Regions from separate parts of the Rummeliibacillus sp. GQ308 genome, predicted to be linked through region 1. Evidence: riboswitches for the same ligand, from Rfam matches in the RefSeq annotation. Region 1 holds a riboswitch; the other holds the start of a gene.

What was found. A riboswitch is a leader RNA that binds a small molecule or an ion and turns the genes downstream of it on or off. The one in region 1 is predicted to bind FMN.
Region 2: another riboswitch for FMN. It lies ahead of AC6CHJ_RS04635 (ECF transporter S component); the one in region 1 lies ahead of ribD (bifunctional diaminohydroxyphosphoribosylaminopyrimidine deaminase/5-amino-6-(5-phosphoribosylamino)uracil reductase RibD).

The regions. Positions count from the first base shown of each region.
Region 1 covers NZ_JCAXDQ010000005.1:133,534-144,561, reverse strand. Annotated here, with positions in the region: gene AC6CHJ_RS15250 (MarR family winged helix-turn-helix transcriptional regulator) at 176-628, shown strand; gene paiA (spermidine/spermine N(1)-acetyltransferase) at 648-1,181, shown strand; gene AC6CHJ_RS15240 (FMN-binding negative transcriptional regulator) at 1,189-1,803, shown strand; gene AC6CHJ_RS15235 (metal-sensing transcriptional repressor) at 2,000-2,302, shown strand; gene AC6CHJ_RS15230 (heavy metal translocating P-type ATPase) at 2,315-4,699, shown strand; gene copZ (copper chaperone CopZ) at 4,730-4,939, shown strand; gene AC6CHJ_RS15220 (DUF6612 family protein) at 5,229-6,077, shown strand; gene AC6CHJ_RS15215 (lmo0937 family membrane protein) at 6,238-6,384, shown strand; FMN riboswitch at 6,521-6,654, shown strand; FMN riboswitch at 6,797-6,930, shown strand; FMN riboswitch at 7,075-7,205, shown strand; gene ribD (bifunctional diaminohydroxyphosphoribosylaminopyrimidine deaminase/5-amino-6-(5-phosphoribosylamino)uracil reductase RibD) at 7,358-8,443, shown strand; gene ribE (riboflavin synthase) at 8,454-9,092, shown strand; gene AC6CHJ_RS15200 (bifunctional 3,4-dihydroxy-2-butanone-4-phosphate synthase/GTP cyclohydrolase II) at 9,111-10,301, shown strand; gene ribH (6,7-dimethyl-8-ribityllumazine synthase) at 10,316-10,786, shown strand; gene AC6CHJ_RS15190 (NAD/NADP octopine/nopaline dehydrogenase family protein) at 10,967-11,028, shown strand, end outside.
Region 2 covers NZ_JCAXDQ010000001.1:967,543-978,570, forward strand. Annotated here, with positions in the region: gene resA (thiol-disulfide oxidoreductase ResA) at 1-157, shown strand, start outside; gene resB (cytochrome c biogenesis protein ResB) at 174-1,841, shown strand; gene ccsB (c-type cytochrome biogenesis protein CcsB) at 1,838-3,025, shown strand; gene AC6CHJ_RS04625 (response regulator transcription factor) at 3,255-3,971, shown strand; gene AC6CHJ_RS04630 (ATP-binding protein) at 3,964-5,748, shown strand; FMN riboswitch at 5,870-6,006, shown strand; gene AC6CHJ_RS04635 (ECF transporter S component) at 6,164-6,742, shown strand; gene trhO (oxygen-dependent tRNA uridine(34) hydroxylase TrhO) at 6,931-7,884, shown strand; gene AC6CHJ_RS04645 (LysR family transcriptional regulator) at 7,932-8,816, opposite strand; gene AC6CHJ_RS04650 (C40 family peptidase) at 9,133-10,410, shown strand; gene AC6CHJ_RS04655 (NAD(P)H-dependent flavin oxidoreductase) at 10,687-11,028, shown strand, end outside.

The sequences.
Region 1 (11,028 bases):
CACTCCAAATAAGCTGAATCTACACATAAAAGTAGATTCAGCTTATTTGTCATTACGGAAAGTAAGATTCCCATAATTTCGTTTTTTATTGCAAATGCAACAAAATTACGCTACATTTAATTTAACTTAATTTTTGTTGTATTTGCAACAATAAGAAGTATATGAGGTGTTTATAATGAAAGACATTCTTCGAGAAATTGGAATGATAGCCAGGGCTTTAGATTCGATTAGCAATATCGAGTTTAAAGAACATGATCTTACGAAGGGGCAATATTTGTACCTCGTCCGAATATGTGAAAATCCGGGCATCATTCTCGAAAAGTTAGCAGAAATGATAAAGGTAGATCGAACGACTGCATCCAGAGCTGTAAAGAAATTAGATATGAATGGCTTTATTGAGAAGAAGGGAGATCAGCATAATAAAAAAATCAAAAGACTTTACCCGACAGAGAAAGGGCAAAGTGTTTATCCATTTATCATTCGGGAAAACGATCATTCCAATAAAGTTGCGTTGGATGGCTTTTCTGAAGAGGAAGCAGAGCGTGCATTACAGCTTTTGCAAAAGGTAAGAATGAACATCGAGAAGAACTGGGATTATGTGAAGAAGGGAAATAAGCGTAATTATTAATACAAGGAGCGTATGGAAGATGAATCATAAAATAAGAGAGTGCAATCTTAGTGATCTTAAAACACTTCAAGAAATAAGCATAGAAACATTCTATGATACATTCAAGGACCAAAACTCACCTGAAAATATGGCAGCCTATTTAGAAAAAGCATTTAATCTAGAACAACTTAAAGAAGAATTAGCTACAGCAGGATCTCAATTCTATTTTATTTATTTGAATGATGAAATTGCAGGTTATTTAAAGATCAACATTCTGGATGCGCAATCTGAAAAAATGGGTGATGATTCACTCGAAATTGAACGGATTTATATTAGATCATCATTTCAAAAGCATGGTCTTGGCAAATCCTTATACCAAAAGGCCATTGCATGTGCGAATGAATGGGGCAAAAAGAAAATATGGCTTGGCGTATGGGAAAAGAATGAAAATGCTATCGCATTTTATAAAAAGATGGGTTTTGAACAATCAGGTTCCCACTCTTTCTATATGGGCGATGAAGAACAAATTGACTTGATCATGGTGAAAAGTTTAACCAATTCATTCGAAGGGTGAGCTGAATATGTATATCCCAAAGCATTATAAGGAAACGAATATGGAAGAAATAAAAGAATTTATTCAAGGGAATTCTTTTGGGACGGTCGTATCCACAGAACAAGGAAAACCCATTGCAACCCATTTGCCATTGGAGCTACATAAAAAGGGTAATCAATATTACATAACCGGGCATATGGCACATGGCAATCCTCAATGGAAAACGTTTGAGAATGAAGATGATTCAATACTTGTTATGTATCAAGGCCCAGATGCTTACATTTCTTCTTCTTGGTATAAGCATGAAAATGTTCCAACTTGGAATTATCAAGCGGTCCATGTTTATGGCTCTGCTAGCCTGATGACCCAACAAGAATTAGAAGAAGATCTTATTCTCTTATTACAAAAATACGAAAACCATCGCCAAAATCCTGTGTTATGGGAGAATCTTTCTCCTCAAGCGAAAAAGCAGATTAAAGGAATTGTTGGATTTAAAATTGAAGTAAAAGAAGTGCAAGCTGCTTATAAATTAAGCCAAAACCGCAATGAGGAAGATTATAATCGAATTGTTGAAAATCTACGGGATGAACAACAGGAAAACTCCATGCAAATGGCAGATTTGATGGAGAAGAGAAGAAAGTAGTAAGTGATTTTATGTCAGTTTAAATATCTTGCCAGTAGCCGTTGGCGGTTACTGGCAATTTTTTTATGTCGAAATTTCTACGGAAGTGTAATAAAGAAAAACGCAGATTTTTAAAAAATGCCCAAACAATTTCGTTGACATTAAATACTATAGGGGGGTATAGTATAGAAAAACAAGATATAAGGAAGTGGTTCTTTTGGATAAATTCTTGCACGATAAACCAAGCCATCCAAGATCAAAAGATGAGAAACAAGCGGTGATTAACCGATTAAAGAGAATTGAGGGACAGGTGCGAGGCATTCAGAAGATGGTAGAAGAGGACCGCTACTGTGTTGATATACTCGTACAGATTAGTGCCATCCAAGCGGCATTAAAAAATGTAGGTTTTACAGTAACCGAACGGCATATGAACCATTGTGTCACACATGCAATTGAGCAAGGTGAAGGTAAGGATATGATTACAGAGTTGATGAATGTATTAAAACAATTTTCTAAGTAAGGAGGATGTATGATGAGCGAAACAAACCATGCCACATTAGGCATAACAGGTATGACCTGTGCAGCATGTTCAAATAGAATTGAAAAAACATTGAATAAAATGGATGGTGTAGATGCTCAAGTAAATCTAACAACAGAAAAGGCATCTATTGATTTTGATCCTGACAAAACATCTCTAGATGATATCTCCAAAAAAATTGAGAACATCGGATATGGTGTTTTAACAGAGAAAGTGGACCTTGATGTATTTGGCATGACGTGTGCAGCATGCTCGAACCGTATAGAAAAGGTCTTGAATAAACAAGCAGGCGTGTCCAATGCTACTGTTAATTTAACGACAGAGAGCGCAATGATTGAATACAATCCAGGAATGGTTGATGTAGATTCTTTGATTGAAAAGATAAAAAATACTGGCTATGATGCAAAACCAAAAGCAGAAGCAGAGGAAAAGCAAACCCATAAGGAAAAAGAACTCCAAGGCAAGAAATTGAAATTAATTGTTTCAGCCATTCTTTCCGCTCCGCTTTTAGTTACGATGTTAGTTCATTTATTCCATATAAGCATCCCAAGTATATTTATGAATCCATGGTTTCAGTTTGCGCTAGCAACGCCAGTTCAATTCATAATCGGATGGCAATTCTATGTAGGAGCCTATAAAAACCTTCGCAATGGCGGAGCCAATATGGATGTACTCGTCGCTTTAGGAACAAGCGCAGCTTATTTCTATAGTTTGTATGAAGCAGTCAAAACTATTGGCCATTCAGCCTATATGCCGCATTTGTATTTTGAAACAAGCGCAGTTCTTATCACTTTAATTTTGTTTGGTAAATATTTAGAAGCAAAGGCTAAAACTCAAACTACTAACGCAATTTCAGAATTGCTCAATTTACAAGCAAAAGAGGCTCGCGTGGTCAAAGATGGAAAAGAAGTGATGATTCCAGTAGAGGAAGTAAAAGTGGGAGATCATCTAATTGTCAAACCAGGAGAAAAAATACCGGTAGACGGTATAGTCATGAAAGGTAAAACATCTGTTGATGAATCGATGCTAACAGGTGAATCTATCCCGATTGAAAAAGATCCGGGTGCCAAACTCATTGGTTCAACGATCAATAAAAACGGATCAATTGAAATGGAAGCAACCAAAGTAGGAAAAGATACAGCACTTGCATCCATCGTAAAAGTAGTCGAAGAAGCGCAAGGCTCGAAAGCGCCAATTCAACGTTTAGCGGATGTCATATCAGGCTACTTCGTACCCATTGTTATTGGGATTGCTGTGGTAACCTTTGCCATCTGGATTCTATTTGTAGAGCCTGGCCAATTTGAGCCTGCACTAGTCGCAGCGATTGCTGTACTAGTTATTGCCTGTCCATGTGCATTAGGGCTCGCAACACCAACTTCTATTATGGTAGGTACAGGAAGAGCTGCCGAAAGTGGAATTCTTTTTAAAGGTGGAGAGCATTTAGAAAGAACCCATCAATTACAAGCAATCGTCCTAGATAAAACAGGAACCATTACAAAAGGGAAACCTGAAGTAACTGATTTCTATGGTGACACAGAAGCATTGCAGCTGTTAGCAAGTGCAGAAAAGGGTTCAGAACACCCGCTTGCAGGTGCTATTGTAGCCTATGCGACAGAGAATGATATTGACTTCGTAGATGTAGAGTCATTTAACGCAATTCCTGGTCATGGGATCCAAGCAGAGATAGCTGGAAAACAAGTACTAGTCGGTAATCGAAAATTAATGATTGATCATCAAGTTGATATTGAAGGCAAGGATGAAAAATTAACCGAATTTGAAACTGAAGGCAAGACGGCGATGCTGTTGGCAATTGACGGTACGTATCGCGGTATTGTAGCAGTAGCGGATACAATTAAGGAAACAGCTCCACAAGCTATCAAAGAGTTAAAAGAACAAGGTCTGGAAGTAATTATGCTGACAGGCGATAATGAAAGAACAGCAGAGGCTATTGCGAAACAAGTAGGCATTGATCATGTCATCGCGCAAGTATTGCCTGAAGAAAAAGCAGATAAAGTAAAAGAAATCCAAGCACAGGGTAAAAAAGTAGCAATGGTTGGCGATGGTGTTAACGATGCCCCTGCCCTTGTGACAGCAGATATCGGGATTGCGATTGGCACAGGTACAGAAGTGGCTATTGAAGCAGCCGATGTGACTATCTTAGGCGGCGAGCTGCTGCTTATACCAAAGGCGATCAAAATCAGTCATGCAACCATTCGCAATATCCGCCAAAACCTATTTTGGGCATTCGGCTATAATACAGCTGGCATCCCTGTAGCAGCCATCGGTTTACTAGCTCCATGGATAGCAGGTGCTGCTATGGCATTAAGCTCAGTTAGTGTTGTGACAAACTCGCTTCGATTGAAACGGATAAAATTATAAGCGGTACACTTTGAAGGAGGTGAATACAGAATGGAAACGAAAACATTAGCCGTACAAGGTATGTCTTGCGGTCATTGCAAATCTTCAGTAGAAGGTGCTTTGAATCAATTGGATGGCGTATCATCAGCTGAAGTAAATTTAGAGGCTGGTAATGTAGCTGTTGCTTATGATGATTCAAAAGTAACGCTTGCTGCTATGAAAGAAGCGATTGAAGAACAAGGCTATGATGTGGAAGCATAATGCAAAAAGAAGAAGCTGATTTCCTATATGGAAACCAGCTTTTTTATTTTATGAAGAGGTGTTAACTACTAATAAAAAGTGGGAAAAGGCAATATCATACTAGTTCTATGGAAACAAACATAAGAAGACATAATACTCAGTGTGAGAAATTTGTATTAATTCATATGTCACCTTCCTTTTATTCCATTGAAATACAAAAAAATTAAAAATAGTAAATATGGTTGACTGCATTTTTTAGTGCTTCCTTTATACTAAATTGTAGGACGAAATATAAAAGAAGGAAGTGGAAGTGTTGAAAAAAATTCTTTCCCTTACAATGGGATTACTTTTGGTATTTATGCTAGGAGCATGTAACTCAAAGGCAGAACCAGTAAACAAACAAAATGGGTCTACTGCCAAAGCTGATTCAGGTTTGACATTAGAGCAAGTATTTAAAAAATCTACTGAAGCCTCTAAAAACTTAAAAAGTTACAGAACAAAAATGGAAGTTATACAAAATATCAATTCTGGTCAAAATAATGTAGAGACAGATACAGGTATCATCATGGATGTAGTTCAAAACCCTATGTCTTTCTATCAAAAGTTAATGATGAAGGCTCCAGAGTCTGACAAAATGATTCAAACAAAGAGCTATTTTACAAAGGACGGTATGTTTACGTATGATCCAAATTCAAAAAAATGGATGAAGTTCCCAGCGGAAATGGCGGATCAATTAGCGCAAGCTTCCAATCAACAAACAGATCCTATGGCAGAGATTAAGCAACTGAAGAAATTCGTCAAGGACTTTAAATTTAAACAAAATGATAAAAACTATATCCTATTATTAAATGCTTCAGGTGAAAAGTTCACTCATTTCATTCAAGAAAAGGTTCAAAAAACATTGCCAGCTGGAATGGCTAATTCTGCTGAATTGTTGAAAGATATGAAAATCAACAAAGTAGATTATGAGATTCATATCGATAAAAAGACATTTTATCCGACTATGTTAAATCTCAACATGGACATGTCATTAAATGCTCAAGGTCAACCAGTAAAGATAAAACAAGAGATCATGAGCAAGTATGAGAAATATAATCAAATTAAAGAAATAGTAGTGCCGGAAAAAGTAAAGAAAAAAGCAGTTGAAATTAATTCTTAATGAATTGAACTTCTATATAGTGATTAGACCAATTTTGCAGATTAGCAGCAGAATTATTGCGAGTGAAGATAATTTGGCAAGCATTTGTTTAGTAAATTGTTCTGCGGGGTAATAAATAAATGTAAATAAATTTAAATTATCTGCAGAAAGGATGTTTATGATGCTTTGGACGTTAATAGGACTTCTAGTTCTTTTCTGGGTACTAGGCCTTATATTCCATATTGGCGGAGGATTAATTCATATTCTTCTTGTCATTGCGCTGATTGTCTTTATTGTTCGCCTTTTCACTGGAACAGCACGAAGTTGAACGACGTAGCGTATAATAGAAAATAATAAAGAGTGCCTTAGAAGAGAATGCTTCTAAGGCACTCTTTTTTGAAGTGATTAAGATTAATAGCTTTCTTTTTTGTTTTACTAAGTTTATAATGATTTCGAATAAAAGAATATTCCTTCGGGGTCGGGTGAAATTCCCAATCGACGGTGATGAAGCAATTCTAAGCCCGTGAGCCTTTTTTAAAGGCAGGATTTTGGTGAGAATCCAAAGCCGACAGTATAGTCTGGATGGGAGAAGGATGTAGAGCAAGCTGAATGCCTTGTGAAGAAAAATATACTTCAATAGGTTTATTTAGTAATGACTTTTACATACGAATTCCAACACAACCCCGTAGAGAAATCTATGGGTTTTTCTTTTTTCTGAAACTCATACACAATTTTATATGGTTGTCCTTCGGGGTCGGGTGAAATTCCCAATCGACGGTGATGAAGCAATTCTAAGCCCGTGAGCCTTTTTTAAAGGCAGGATTTTGGTGAGAATCCAAAGCCGACAGTATAGTCTGGATGGGAGAAGGATGTAGAGCAAGCTGAATGCCTTATGAAGAAAAAAAGCACTTCAATAGGTTTATTTGGTGATGTCTTTGCAGCCAAATTCCACAATGTACCCCGTAGAGAAATCTATGGGTTTTTCTTTTTTCTAAAGCTCATACACAATTTTATATGGTTTGTCCTTCGGGGTCGGGTGAAATTCCCAATCGACGGTGATGAAGTAATTCTAAGCCCGTGAGCCTTTTTTAGGCAGGATTTGGTGAGAATCCAAAGCCGACAGTATAGTCTGGATGGGAGAAGGACGTATGGTGAGTGGTACCAGCCTTTGGAAGAAAAATACACCTTCCTAGGTTTATTTAGTGCACCCATTTTTACATACAATCTCCTAAACTCCTTAGTTGACAATAGCTAAGGGGTTTTCTATTTGTAATGAACTACAACAGATAGGGAGGAAAGAAATGACGGATGAATTTTATATGAGCCTTGCTTTAGATTTAGCAGGAACTACTAAGCAGCAAACGTCGCCAAATCCGGCAGTAGGAGCCGTTATTGTTTCAAATGGCGAAATAGTAGGCCTTGGCGCACATTTAAAGGCGGGGGGCCCGCATGCTGAAATTCATGCCCTACGAATGGCAGGATCACAAGCGAATGGAAGCACTGTTTATGTAACGCTGGAACCTTGCAGCCATTACGGAAAAACACCTCCTTGTGCTAACGCATTAATTGAAGCAGGTGTAAGTCGTGTAGTCATCGCTGCACAGGATCCCAATCCATTAGTTGCGGGCAAAGGATTGCAGCTTTTAAGAGATGCTGGGATTGAAGTAACAACAGATATTTTGCTAGAAAGAGCGCAGGCGTTAAATAAAGAATTCTTTGCTTATATTCAACAACGAAAACCGTTTGTTACTTTAAAACAGGCCATCACATTAGACGGTAAAATAGCAGCAAAAAGAGGAATCGGAGAGCAAATTACAAGTAAGGAATCACAGGCGGATGTTCATAAGGGGCGCGAAAATCATGATGCCATTTTAGTAGGAATCGGCACGGTATGTTCAGACAATCCACGCCTTACCAATCGACTTGGAAATACAAAGAAGCAACCGATTCGAATAATTTTAGACACGCATTTAAGGATTACGCCAGATAGATTGGTGATAATGGATAGTTCCGCGCCAACGTGGATTGTAACGGGTTCAAAAGCTTCAGCAGAAAAGATTGCACAGTTAAGCCAGATATTACATGTGGAGATTCTGCAGCTTTCAAAACCTTTAATTGACATAGAAGAATTATTACTAGAGCTGGGAAAACGCAAGATTATGAAGCTGTATGTAGAAGGCGGCCAAACGGTCAATGCAAGTTTTTTGAAATCCGGTTCAGTAAATCAATTAATCACATATATAGCGCCTAAAATTGTCGGTGGGACAAATGCTATTCCAATGTTTTCTGACTTAGGAGTGACACAGATGGAGGATGCTTTGGAACTCGAATTGCAAGAAATCCACAAAATCGGTGAAGATTTGAAAATAGTATCTGTATTGAAATGAGGTGGAATTCATTTTTACTGGAATAGTAGAAGATATAGGCAAGGTCAAAGCAATCAAACGTGGTGGCCAAAGTATGCAATTATCAATAGAATCTCGAAAGATAACAGATGACATTCATTTAGGTGACAGCATTGCCATTAATGGGGTTTGTTTAACGGTTACCTCTTTTTCGGAAAGTACCTTTACGGTTGATGTAATGCCAGAGACAGTGAAAGGGACGAGTATTCAATCATTGCAATTGGGTCATAGTATCAATTTAGAACGAGCAATGCCGGCAAATGGCCGTTTTGGCGGGCATTTTGTATCTGGACATGTGGATGGTACAGGTATTATTTTGCGCAAGCGCAAAGTGGAGAATGCGATATATATTGATATTGGTATTGCAGAGGAGCTCAGTAAATATTGTATTTTAAAAGGCTCGGTAGCTATTGATGGCATCAGCCTTACTATTTTCGATATTCAGCCACGCCAGCTCACAGTTTCAATCATTCCGCATACTTTAAGTGAGACAGTGTTAGGCATAAAAAAGGAACGGGATCTTGTCAATATTGAAAATGATTTGCTTGGCAAATACGTGATTCAGCATGCAGAGAGGCAACAAAAAGAAACGCCAATGACGATGGATTTTTTAATGCAAAATGGATTTTAAAAAGAGGCGGTGTTTAATATGTTTCATTCAATAGAAGAGGCAATACAAGATTTGAAAAAAGGAAAAATGATTATTGTAGTGGATGATGAAAATCGTGAAAACGAAGGAGATTTACTCGTCCTCGCGGAGTATGCAACACCAGAAAACATCAATTTCATGGCTACTTATGGTAGAGGATTAATTTGTACGCCAGTATCACAGGAGCTGGCGGAACACCTTGAACTTTATCCAATGGTTCACAACAATACAGACAATCACCAAACAGCCTTTACAGTGAGCATTGACTATAAGGATACAACCACAGGCATTAGTGCATTTGAACGTTCGGAAACCATTATGCAGCTATTAAACAAAGATGCAGGTGAGGCTGACTTTCGGCGACCGGGACATGTTTTTCCGCTCATTGCTAAAGAGAATGGCGTTCTCGAACGCCAAGGGCATACTGAAGCAGCAATTGATTTTGCTAGGATTTGCGGCAGTGAACCCGCAGCCGTTATCTGCGAAATTATGAGCGATAATGGTGAAATGTCTAGAGTACCGGAATTACTAGTGTTAGCTGAAAAATATGATTTAAAAATCGTTACCATTGCAGACCTCATTCGCTATCGTTATATCCATGAAAAACTAGCAAAACGCGAAGCATCTGTGAAAATGCCTACAACACTTGGTGAATTCCAAATGGTTGGCTATTCAAACAAAATAGATAGCAAAGAGCATATAGCTTTAGTAAAAGGGGAGTTGCGGGAGGAAGATGCTCCGTTAGTGCGTATTCACTCGGAATGCTTGACGGGAGACGTGTTTCATTCAAAACGGTGCGATTGCGGACCGCAATTGGAGAAGGCGATAGAAAAGATTGAAGCTGCTGGTACAGGTGTCATTCTTTACATGCATCAAGAAGGAAGAGGGATTGGACTGTTAAATAAACTAAAAGCCTATGAGCTTCAAGAACATGGCTTGGATACAGTGGAAGCAAATGAACAATTGGGCTTTCCAGCTGAAATGCGTGATTATGGACTTTGTGCCCAAATGCTCCGCGACTTGGGTGTAACTAGGGTTCGCTTAATGACGAACAACCCAGAGAAAGTAGAAGGGCTAAGGAAATATGGAATTGAGATTGTAGAACGAGTAGCGCTTGAAACTGAGGCTGTTGCTGAAAATCAATATTATTTACAAACGAAAAAAATAAAAATGAATCATATTCTTGCATAGGAGTGTTACAACACATGGGACAAGTATTAGAAGCACAATTAATAGGAACTGATTTAAAAATAGGGATTGTTGTAGGTAGATTTAATGAATTTATAAATGCCAAATTGCTAGGCGGAGCAATGGATGGTTTAAAACGCCATGGCGTATCTGAAGATGATATAGATGTAGCTTGGGTGCCGGGAGCATTCGAGGTACCATTTATTGCAAAGAAATTGGCGGATACGAAGAAATATGACGCCATCATTGGTCTAGGTACGGTGATTAGAGGCTCCACATCTCATTATGATTATGTTTGCAATGAAGCGGCTAAAGGAATTGCAAATGTTGGATTAACTACTGGAGTGCCGGTTATCTTTGGTATTGTTACAACGGAAAACATCGAACAAGCAATCGAACGTTCTGGAACTAAATCAGGAAATAAAGGATATGATGCAGCTGTTTCTGCGATTGAAATGGCTAATTTAAATAGTTTGATTGGAGAATAAGCAATTATAAATGGTATGAGGCTTAGCATTTTAGCTAAGCCTCTTATTTTATTGGAAAAAATCAGGATGTTTAATGTGAGGGAAGTACGGGAATAGAAACATGAAAATGAAAAAATATGATGATTAATTTTAAAAAGAAAAAACATGAAAACGCTATCATAGAAAGGGAGACTGTTATTTATGAAAATTACAATCGTTGGTTCTGGGCATGGAGGATCTGCTGCAGCAGCAGCGATGGCACA
Region 2 (11,028 bases), on a different contig from region 1:
AGTAATCGATAAAACTAGAAGTGTTATGAGAGCATACAATGTTGATCCGTTGCCAGCTACGATACTGATTAATAAAGATGGCAAAATTGAGAATATTATTACCGGGGAAATGAAAGAGAAAGAGATTAATCAATATCTAAACAGTATTAAACCATAATAAGGAGTTCTTACGGATGAAAAACATAACGTGTGAATGTGGCCATGTCAATCCTGAAGGAACACATCTGTGTGAAAAATGCGGAAGGCCGCTAACAGAAGAAGAAAAGCACGCAAAAGTCGTCGATATGAAGTATGAAGGAAGAGCCATACGTTCAAAAACATACAATAAAACAATCATCGATAAAATATGGAACTTCTTTTCTAGTGTCAAAGTCGGCGTTTCGATTATCGTCATCACACTAGTTGCTGCAGCTATCGGTACATTCTTGCCGCAAGTAATGTATGTTAATGTCATGCAAGGTGAAGATGCAAAACAGGCTTATATTGATAACTATGGAACTTTTGGTAAAATTTACTATAACTTGGGGCTGAGTGATATTTACAGTTCTTGGTGGTTCCAGACTTTAATTGGTATGCTGGCGATCTCTATTATTGCTGCAAGTATTGATAGAGGCGTGCCTCTTTACAAATCATTAAAGAATCAACGTGTAAAACGACATGAAAGTTTTATGAAACGCCAACGTATTTTTGGCGAGAAAGAAATAGCCGCGGATAAAGCGGAAGAGTCATTAAATTTAGCTGAGAAGAAAATGAAAGAGCTAAAGTATAAAGTGAGAAGAGAAGATGGAGTATTGCTCGCGGAGAAAAACCGATTTGCGCGCTCAGGTCCATATATCAATCACGTAGGGCTTATCATTTTCTTGTTCGGTGTAATGTTGCGCTTAATGCCTGGATTTTATATTGATGAATCCTTATGGATTCGAGAAGGCGAGACAGCATCTATTCCTGGTATGGATGGTTATTATCTACATAATAATAAATTCACCTTTGAAACGTATAAAAAAGAGGAACAAAAACAAGAGTTCAATCAATCCAAAGCTGCTGTTAATTCAATAGCAAAAAATTATCAGTCAGATGTTGTGCTGTATCAATCAAAGGATGAAGGCATTGCTGGTGAGACTCAAGATATGAAGAAAGTCGCACACCATGCAATCCAAGTAAATAAACCACTGAAATACGATGGCTATGCCCTCTATCAAATGGATTTTAAATTAAACGAATTAAAAGCAATGAATTTTAATTTAGTGAATAAGAAAACAGGAAAATCTTTAGGTGAAGTAGATATTGACTTAACAGAACCGAAAAAAGAGTATGATTTAGGAAACGGCTCAAAAGTCGAAGTTAAAGGTTACTACCCAACTTTTTCAGGTTTTGATGATGGGGAACCGCAATCTGACTCACCGCTACCTAATAATCCTGCCTTTATTTTCAAAATGTATACACCAGAGACGCCAAAGGGTGAGACAAGCTTTGTTGCAATTAAGCAAACACTTGAACCACTTGGCACAACTAAATATCAAATGAAATTCCAAAATATCGAAACTCGTAATGTTTCAGGCCTAACAATACGTAAAGATAGGACTCTCCCAATTTTAGCAATCGGTGGTATAATCTTTATGTTAGGTGTAGTAATAGGTTCATATTGGAGCCATCGTCGACTTTGGTTACAACGTACAAATGATGGTCGCCTGTTGCTTGCTGCGCATACAAATAAAAACTGGTTTAGCATGAAGAAAGATTTGGATGCGGTTACTACTTATGCCCACCTGCCTTTATGGGTTGACCAGCAAGAAGAAGATGAGAAGGAAATGGAAGAAAAGGAAGGTGACAACACCTTATGAGTTTAATTGATCTGAGCAGTACGTTATTATTTATTGCTTTTATCGCTTATTTAGTAGGTACGCTATTTTTTGGTGGAGCGGTAAAAGGCGGAAAAAAAGATGCATCCGTCTCCAATAAAAAGTGGGGAACTATCGCCATTACTATTACAATTATTGGTTTTATTGCGAACTTAGGCTATTTCATTACTCGCTGGATTTATTCTGGACACGCGCCTGTAAGTAATATGTTTGAGTTTACGACTGCATTTGGCATGTTTGTTGTCGGTGCGTTTATTCTCATTTATTTTATTTACAAACTGCCATCACTTGGCCTTTTTGCTTTGCCAATCGCCATTTTGATTATTGCTTATGCAAGTATGTTCCCAAAAGAAGTGACGCCGTTAATCCCAGCCCTTAAAAGTTATTGGCTAACTATCCATGTTATTACGGCTGCGATGGGCGAATCCATCTTAGCCATTAGTGCTGTAGCTGGTTTGATTTATCTCATGAAGAGCGTTGATACACAAAAACGTACAAAGAGCAGCATTTGGCTAGAAATCGTCATGTATGCTGGCGTACTTGTATTAGGATTTGTGATTGTGACTACTACTTTTAAATTAATGGATTATAATGCTGATTTCACCTATGTAGATAAAAATGGCGCTACACAAGAAATTACTTACAACACGCCGGCTCTATTCGGTATGCATGAATATGAAATGAAATCTCCAGACAAGATGAAACCTTTAGCTGCCATGCCGGCATTAGTAAATGCGAAAAAATTAACGACAGTAGTTTGGTCCATACTCTTTGGCTCAATCTTGTATATTATCATTCGTTTAATTCTTCGCAAATCCATTAGCCGTGCAATCCAACCACTTACAAAACGAGTAAATATGCAGTTATTGGATGAAGTTGGTTATCGATCTGTACTAATTGGTTTCCCTGTCTTTTCACTTGGTGCGCTAGTCTTCGCTATGATTTGGGCACAAGAAGCTTGGTCAAGATTCTGGGGATGGGATCCTAAAGAAGTTTGGGCTCTTATTACTTGGTTATTCTATGCGGCATTTCTTCACCTGCGTTTATCTAAAGGATGGCAAGGACAAAAATCAGCATGGCTTGCAGTAATCGGGTTTGTTATTATTATGTTCAATCTTGTAGCAGTTAACTTGATTATTGCTGGTCTACATTCTTATGCTGGATAAAAACTAATTAAAGCAATAAACCTAACAACTATAGTTAAATATAGTTAGATATAAGGTTAGCTTGATAATTCACAATGAGAATACGCTGTAATGACTAGAGTACTTGTCTTTAGATGCTGTTTCTATGACAAAAGAAAAGCCTTTTTTCTCTTATGAGAAAAAGGCTTTTCTTTTCATTTTCTATTAAGAATTGTACAATAATACTATAGCATACTGGGAGGCATGTACAGTGACTGAACAAATTTCAATATTAATAGTTGATGATGAGGAAAGAATTCGTCGACTTATCAGAATGTATCTTGAGCGTGAAGGATACATAGTAGAAGAAGCAGAAAATGGAGAAGAAGCGGTAGAAAAAGCATTAACCAATGATTACCGCTGTATTCTTTTAGATATTATGATGCCGAAGAAAGATGGTTTAGAAGCCTGCGAGGAAATTCGTGAGAAGAAATCAACACCAATTATTTTATTAACAGCAAAAGGTGAAGAGGCTAATAGGGTCCAAGGCTTTGAATCTGGAGCGGACGATTATATTGTAAAGCCATTTAGCCCTCGGGAAGTAGTACTACGAGTAAAAGCTATTCTACGCAGATCGGCTGCCTTTTCACCCGTAACAGTGACATCGGTTTCGAAGGATTTAGTTGTGTTCCCGCATTTGACTATTGACAATGATGCACATCGCGTTTCAGCGGATGGCGTAGAAGTGAATCTAACGCCGAAGGAATATGAATTACTTTATTATTTGGCAAAAGCACCAGATAAAGTATTTGACCGAGAACAGCTATTGAAAGAAGTATGGCATTATGATTTCTTCGGTGATCTGCGCACAGTTGATACACATGTCAAAAGACTTCGTGAAAAATTAAATCGCGTATCGGAAAATGCTGCAAAAATGATTGTAACTGTTTGGGGAGTGGGCTATAAATTTGAGGTAGTGAATGATTAGGATATGGGGCAGTGTAGTCGGGAAGCTATGGGTAACCATATTGCTTCTCGTTTCATTTGTTTTATTTGTATTCACAGTATTGATGCTTGAATTTTTATCCAAATACCATACCCAACAATCTGAAGCCCTACTAAGACAAGAAGCGACCACCATCGCACGAGTCGTCGATGACCATAAATCGATAGCCTCTACTAAATCTATAATACATGATATTTTAAGTGATGAAACAAATGCAGTTATAGCAGACAAGCCTGGTCATGATCTATTTTCTTTGCAAGAAGGGGTCAATTCAGAGAAGATAAAAGAGCGGATTATTCGTGAAAAATCCTTCAATAAAGCATTTACTTCATCTAAACCTATTGTGAAAGAAATGATGCTTCCTTCCTCAACCGAGAGGGATCATGTTGAATCGTATATTGTTTTAGCCTTTCCTTTAAATGTTGAGAAGATGGAGCATAGTGTCGTCTTTATCTATCAAAGTCCTGATGCGATCCATCGAACATCAAAAGAAACAACAAAGATTGTATTTCTATCAGCTATTATAGCCTTTCTATTAACAACTTTCTTTGCCTTTTTCTTATCAACGCGTATCACATCCCCTTTATTGAAAATTCGTGAAGCGGCGTTTGAATTAGCGAAGGGACACTTTGATAAAAAGGTACCGGTACTGCAAAATGACGAAATTGGTCAGCTAGGGATAGCCTTTAACCAAATGGGTAAGCAGCTCAAGCACCATATGGAAGTTATCAACCAAGAAAAAGAACAACTTTCAAGCATTCTAACTTCGATGACAGATGCTGTTATTACATTTAATAGTGAAAGAAGTATCATATTAAGCAACCCTCCCGCGGATCTCTTGCTTCAGAAATGGGCGATCAAAAAACGAGATGAACACCAATTGATCCCTAATGAAATTTACCATATGCTTGACCATGTCTTAGAAATGGAAGAAGTATTAAGAGAAGAGTTGGAAATGGAAGGGGCATATTTTTTAATCTCTATAAGCCCTCTCTATAGCGGCGATTCTGTTCGAGGGGCTGTGGCGGTGCTTCGCGATAAAACAGAAGAACATCGCTTGGATAAGTTGCGTTCTGACTTTATCGCAAATGTATCACATGAACTAAGAACGCCGATTGCTATGCTGCAAGGCTATAGTGAAGCTATTATCGATGATGTCGTATCTAGTGAGGAAGAACGGAATGAAATGATACGAATTATCTATGATGAATCACAGAGAATGGGTAGGTTGGTTACAGACTTGCTAGATTTGGCGAGGATGGAATCGGGGAACATCACCTTATATAAAGAAGTAGTACCTATTACGCCCGTGTTCGAACGAATTACCCAGAAATTTGTGCAAGCAGCAAGAGAAAAGCATATCACGCTAACCTACTCATCGTCATTTGATGATGTGACACTGATTAGTTTAGATGAAGACCGTATTGAGCAAGTCCTAACCAATTTAATTGACAATGCCATTCGCCATACAAGGGAAAAAGGTATAGTACAAGTTGTTGTCGATCAGCAGCAAGACTACGCTCGTATCCAAGTAAAGGATAATGGCGCAGGTATTCCAAAAGAAGACATAGAATATGTATTTGAGCGATTCTATAAGGCTGATAAAGCAAGAACTAGGGGAAAAGGCGGCACAGGATTAGGACTTGCGATTACTAAAAATATTATTGAAGCACATAAAGGCAGGATCTTGGTAGAAAGTGAAGTGGATGTGGGTACAAGTTTTATTTTCTACTTGCCGTTAGCCAAGATCAGTAAGTAAATTTTAATAGTTAAAAACGCCAGCATAAAGATGCTGGCGTTTTTTGTTACAACGAATGGTGCAACTCTCTTTACAAAGTTCTAAATCTCTTATATAGTTGAATTGTAATAAAAACATATTGATTCATCTTCGGGGCAGGGTGAAATTCCCGATCGGCGGTATTAGAGGCATTTTGACCTCTTGAGCCCGCGAGCCGTTAAGGCAGGACTTGGTGAGAATCCAGGGCCGACAGTATAGTCTGGATGGGAGAAGGTGAAGGTACGGTCGTCTGTGCATTTTTTTGTGGAATGCGAGGACGTTTATTTGACTATGCCTAACTCTCCCTTAAGCGAATTTTTGCTTAGGGGTTTATTTGTTCATAATCAAAACGGGCCTTTCCTCTTTTTGAAGTGAATCGCAAAAGGAGAGAAAAACGTTGAAGAACACACGTCTACAAAAAATGGTGACGATTGGAATGTTGAGCAGTATTTCATTTGTATTAATGATTTTTAACTTTCCATTGCCTCCATTCCCGGCTTTTCTAGAAGTCGACTTTAGTGATATCCCCGCTCTTTTGGCAACAATTACAATGGGGCCTGTTGCAGGAATAACAGTAGAAGTCATCAAAAATGTGCTAGATTGGTTTTATAAAGGCAGCCCAACAGGTGTGCCAGTAGGACATTTGGCAAATATAACAACAGGTATATTATTTATTATGCCGGTTTACTTTGTATATAAACGTTTAACAACTACCAAAGGGCTTTCAACTGGATTAGTAGTCGGTACAATTTCAATGGCTATAGGGATGAGCGTTCTTAATTATTTCTTATTTATGCCGATGTATTCCTACTTCTTAAATGTACCAACTGAGACAGGGGCTGTCCTAACAAAAACAATTGTGACGGGTATATTGCCTTTTAATATTATTAAAGGTATTATCCTAACAGCTATCTTCTTACTTCTAGCTTCAAACATGAAAAAGTGGATACAAAAACAGCAAAAACAATATATGTAAAAATAGATTGCTAGCTTATGATAAATAAGCTAGCTTTTTTTGTTTAATGGAGTTCGAGCTAATGAGCCCCTTTTTTCTTTAAATTATAGTATAATAGATAAGTCGTTTTAAAAGCCAAGATTTATCGGCGTCTAAAAATTACTGACCCCGTCTTAATATCTTGTAAATATGAAAGATAGGTGAAATAAATGAAATATCAAGTTTTATTATATTATTTCTATACAAAAATCGAAGATCCTGCGCAATTTGCTCAGGAGCATCTAGCATACTGCCAATCAAATGAATTAAAAGGCCGTATATTGGTTGCTCCAGAAGGAATCAATGGTACACTTTCTGGAACTGTAGAAGCTACAAATGCATATATGGATTATATGCGAAACAATCCACTTTTTGATGGAATTGTTTTTAAAATAGATGAAGCAGAGGGCCATGCCTTTAAAAAAATGCATGTACGTCCGAAAGATGAATTGGTGAATCTCCATTTAGAAGAAGATATTAATCCAAATGAATTAACCGGTGAATATTTAGAACCAGCAGAGTTTTTGAAAAGAATGCAAGAAGATAATACAGTTGTGATAGATGCACGTAACACATATGAATATGATCTGGGGCATTTTAGAGGTGCAATTCGTCCAGATATTCAAACATTCCGCGAATTGCCAGAGTGGATTAATGAAAATAAAGAGCAATTTGAAGGTAAGCAAATCTTGACATATTGCACGGGCGGCATTCGTTGTGAAAAATTCTCTGGTTGGATGAAGAGAGAAGGCTTTGACAATGTGGCTCAGCTTCACGGAGGCATTGTCACATATGGTAAAGATGAAGTAGCTAAAGGACAATTATGGGATGGCCAATGCTATGTGTTCGATGAACGAATTGCGGTTCCAGTTAACCAAGTAGAACATGTCATCGTTGGTAGAGACCACTTTGATGGTGAACCTTGTGAGCGTTATATCAATTGTGCAAATCCTGAATGCAATAAACAAATCTTATGTTCGGAAGAAAATGAAGATAAGCATCTAGGTGGTTGTACGCATGAATGTAGGGTGCATCCAAGAAACCGTTATATTGCTAAACATCAATTAACTGAAAGTGAAGTACTAGATCGTCTAGCGCAAATTGGCGAAACGATTGCTAAATAGATATTGAAAAAAGCAAAACGCACAGGGCGTTTTGCTTTTTTTTATAACTATTTTTTATTCTTAAAATATTGAAGAATAAATTGTCGGAATTGCTTAGCACCTGGAGATAGATAACGTTCTAAAGACCAAGCCATCCCAATGACCCTTTCTAATTTTAAATCGCTAATTTTTATTTTCGCCATCCTATTTGGATTTATTTCTTCTCCGTCAGGCAATATGGAAACACCTAATCCTGCGGCCACGAAACCTGCTACCGTGGCTACCTCATCCCCTTCAAATGTAATTGTCGGAGTTAAGCCTGCTTGATTTAGCGCTTCATCAATCTGAATGCGCAAGGCATATCCCTTTTTAAGCAATACGAAAGGTTCGTTGGCCAACTCAAATATGGTAATAGTTTTACGATCGGCAAGCGGGTGTGATATTGGTACTATAGCATATAACTCTTCACGCCAAAGCTCCATCCATTCTATAGGTTTTTCTACATTCATTTCAGCGAGCAGACACAGGTCTAGTTCCCCGGATTTTAGTTGCTTAAGCTGTGAGTGAGTGTGATTTTGCTTTAGGACAAAATGAATATTTGGAAACTGTTTTCTAAAATGCATAATCAAATCTGGCACTACATTTGTGCCAAGTGTATGTAAAAAGCCTAGATATACTTCTCCGTGATTCGGATTAATTAGTTCTTGAATTTCATGGAGCCCATCTTGATATTCTCGCATAATATTGTGCACACGTTTAACAAATATTTCGCCATACCTATTTAGCTTGATGGAACGGCCCTGTCTTTCAAATAAAGGAACCCCCAACTCCATTTCTAACCTAGCTATTGATCGGCTTAGTGCAGGTTGGGAAATAGACAATTTCTCGGCTGCTTTGGTCATATGCTGGATTTTAGCCAACACCTGAAAATATTCTAACTGTTGCCATTCCATTAGACTTCGCTCCTCTTACCCTTGATTTAATTATAGTAACATATCTACAGCCTTTTTCGCTTTGTTAAGGGGTGAATAAAAGGTTGTGAATCCTATTTAAAAAATGGAATAAAAACAATATAAAAGACTTATAGGAAAGTAAGTGATATAATTTGTAGAAGAAAATAGAAGAAAAGAATATTATGACAAATATGTAACATCCGTTACGCTTCTATTAAATGCCATCAAAAGACCTATACAAACGCTTTATTCATGATAATATAAGTAATGGTAAATAACGCATATAAAGAAAATTAGGGAAATGAGTTGATTTAGATTGAATAAACGCACAAAATGGGGTCGCACTGCTATAGCAACCCTTGCACTGTCATGCGGCTTTATGTACACAACGCAACAACCAATTGATGTAAATGCAAAAACATCCGCGCAGATGATTCAAAAGAAAGCATCCATCGATCATAAAATTAACCTCTTAAATAAAGAAATTAAACAACTACAAAAACAACTAGACAAAAAACAAGCTGAATATGAAAAAACTTTACAAGAAATAGCAGAAACAAACAATGAGATTGCAAAAACTGAAAAAACGATCAATGAACGCTCAAAGATTATTGAGGACCGTTTAAAAGCATACCAAAATCAAGATCGCACATTCAGTCCATACCTAAATGCTATTTTAGGTGCAGATAACTTTGCGGATGCTGTAAGCCGTACTGTTTCTGTAAAAACCATTTTAGATGCAGACCAAAACTTATTAGATGAACAGAAAAAAGACAAAGCTAAGCTTGCTAAAGAAAAACACAATTTGCAAGAGAAGCAATCTAAGCTACAAAACCAATTCCAAGAAATGCAGGAAGAAGAAAATAGATTAGAAACAAAAAAAGCTGAAAACAAAGCAAAATCTCTAAAATTGAAAGAACAAATTGCAACCAAGAAAGAACAAGAAAGACTTGAAAGAGAACGTAAAAAGCGTGAAAGAGAAGCAAGACGCTTAAAAGCTCTTCAAGAAAAGCAATTCTTACAAGCTAAAAAAGCAAAAGAAGCACAACAAGCTCAAGAAGCCGAAGCAGTAAAAGCTGCACAGGTCAGCAAAACAAGCAATAATACGGTAAAAGCTGAAAGCGTACCTCAACAGAATAATGTTGGCTCATCAGGTAATGCTGGCAATGGTAACAATGGTGCAAAAGTAACCGATAGTGATCAAAAAGCACCTTCTGTATCAGGTTCTGGTTCAGCTAAAGCTGCAATAGCTGAAGCTAGTAAATATTTAGGACGAGCTTATGTATGGGGAGGAAGTAATCCATCTACAGGATTTGATTGCTCTGGTCTAACTCAATGGGCCTTCAAACAAGCAGGCGTTAGCTTGCCGCGAACAGCTGCTCAGCAATATATAGCTACCAAAAAAATTAGTGCAAGTGAAGCGAAAGCAGGAGACCTTGTGTTCTTTAGTTATGGACAAGGAATCGCTCATGTCGGTATTTATTTGGGTGGCGGAAGAATGCTAGATGCCCAAAATAATGGTGTTGTAACTGAATCTCTAGATTGGTGGAACCAATATTTAGTTGGATACGGCCGCATTTCTGGTGTCAACTAATATAATATTGTCCACTCTCAAACTTACTTTTCGCTAATCATATAGATATGTTAGTAGGGAAGATGAACCAATAATTATATAGCACTCTAAAATCCCATAGATATTTTAACTCTTGAATTAGCCTTCTCTTTTGAAGGCTTTTTCTTTTTATACCCTGTAGGAAAAGATTTAAAACAAAATTGAACGGGTAAGATACTATGTAGATAATTTTAGAAGAATATATGGTAAAGTAATCTATAAGTTAGTAGTTAATACATATCCTAGGAGGTATAATATATGGATTTAATCGAGAATTTGCAGTTAAAGTATCCGATTGTGCAAGCCCCAATGGCTGGAGTGACCACTCCTGAAATGGTAGCAGCGAGCTCAAATGGAGGAATCTTAGGATCTATTGGTGCAGGCTATTTAAACGCAGAGGTGACCAGAGCTTTTATTCAGGCTGTCAAGGAAAAAACGGATAAGCCGTTTGCTGTCAATTTATTTATTCCCAATTTTGTAGAAACGACAACAGAAGAACTGGAAGAAGCTTATAATGTGTTAAAGCCGTATCGTAAAAAATTGATGATTGCGGAAGAAGGAGCTCCATTATCTGCCACAGATTTTGATGGACAGATTGAT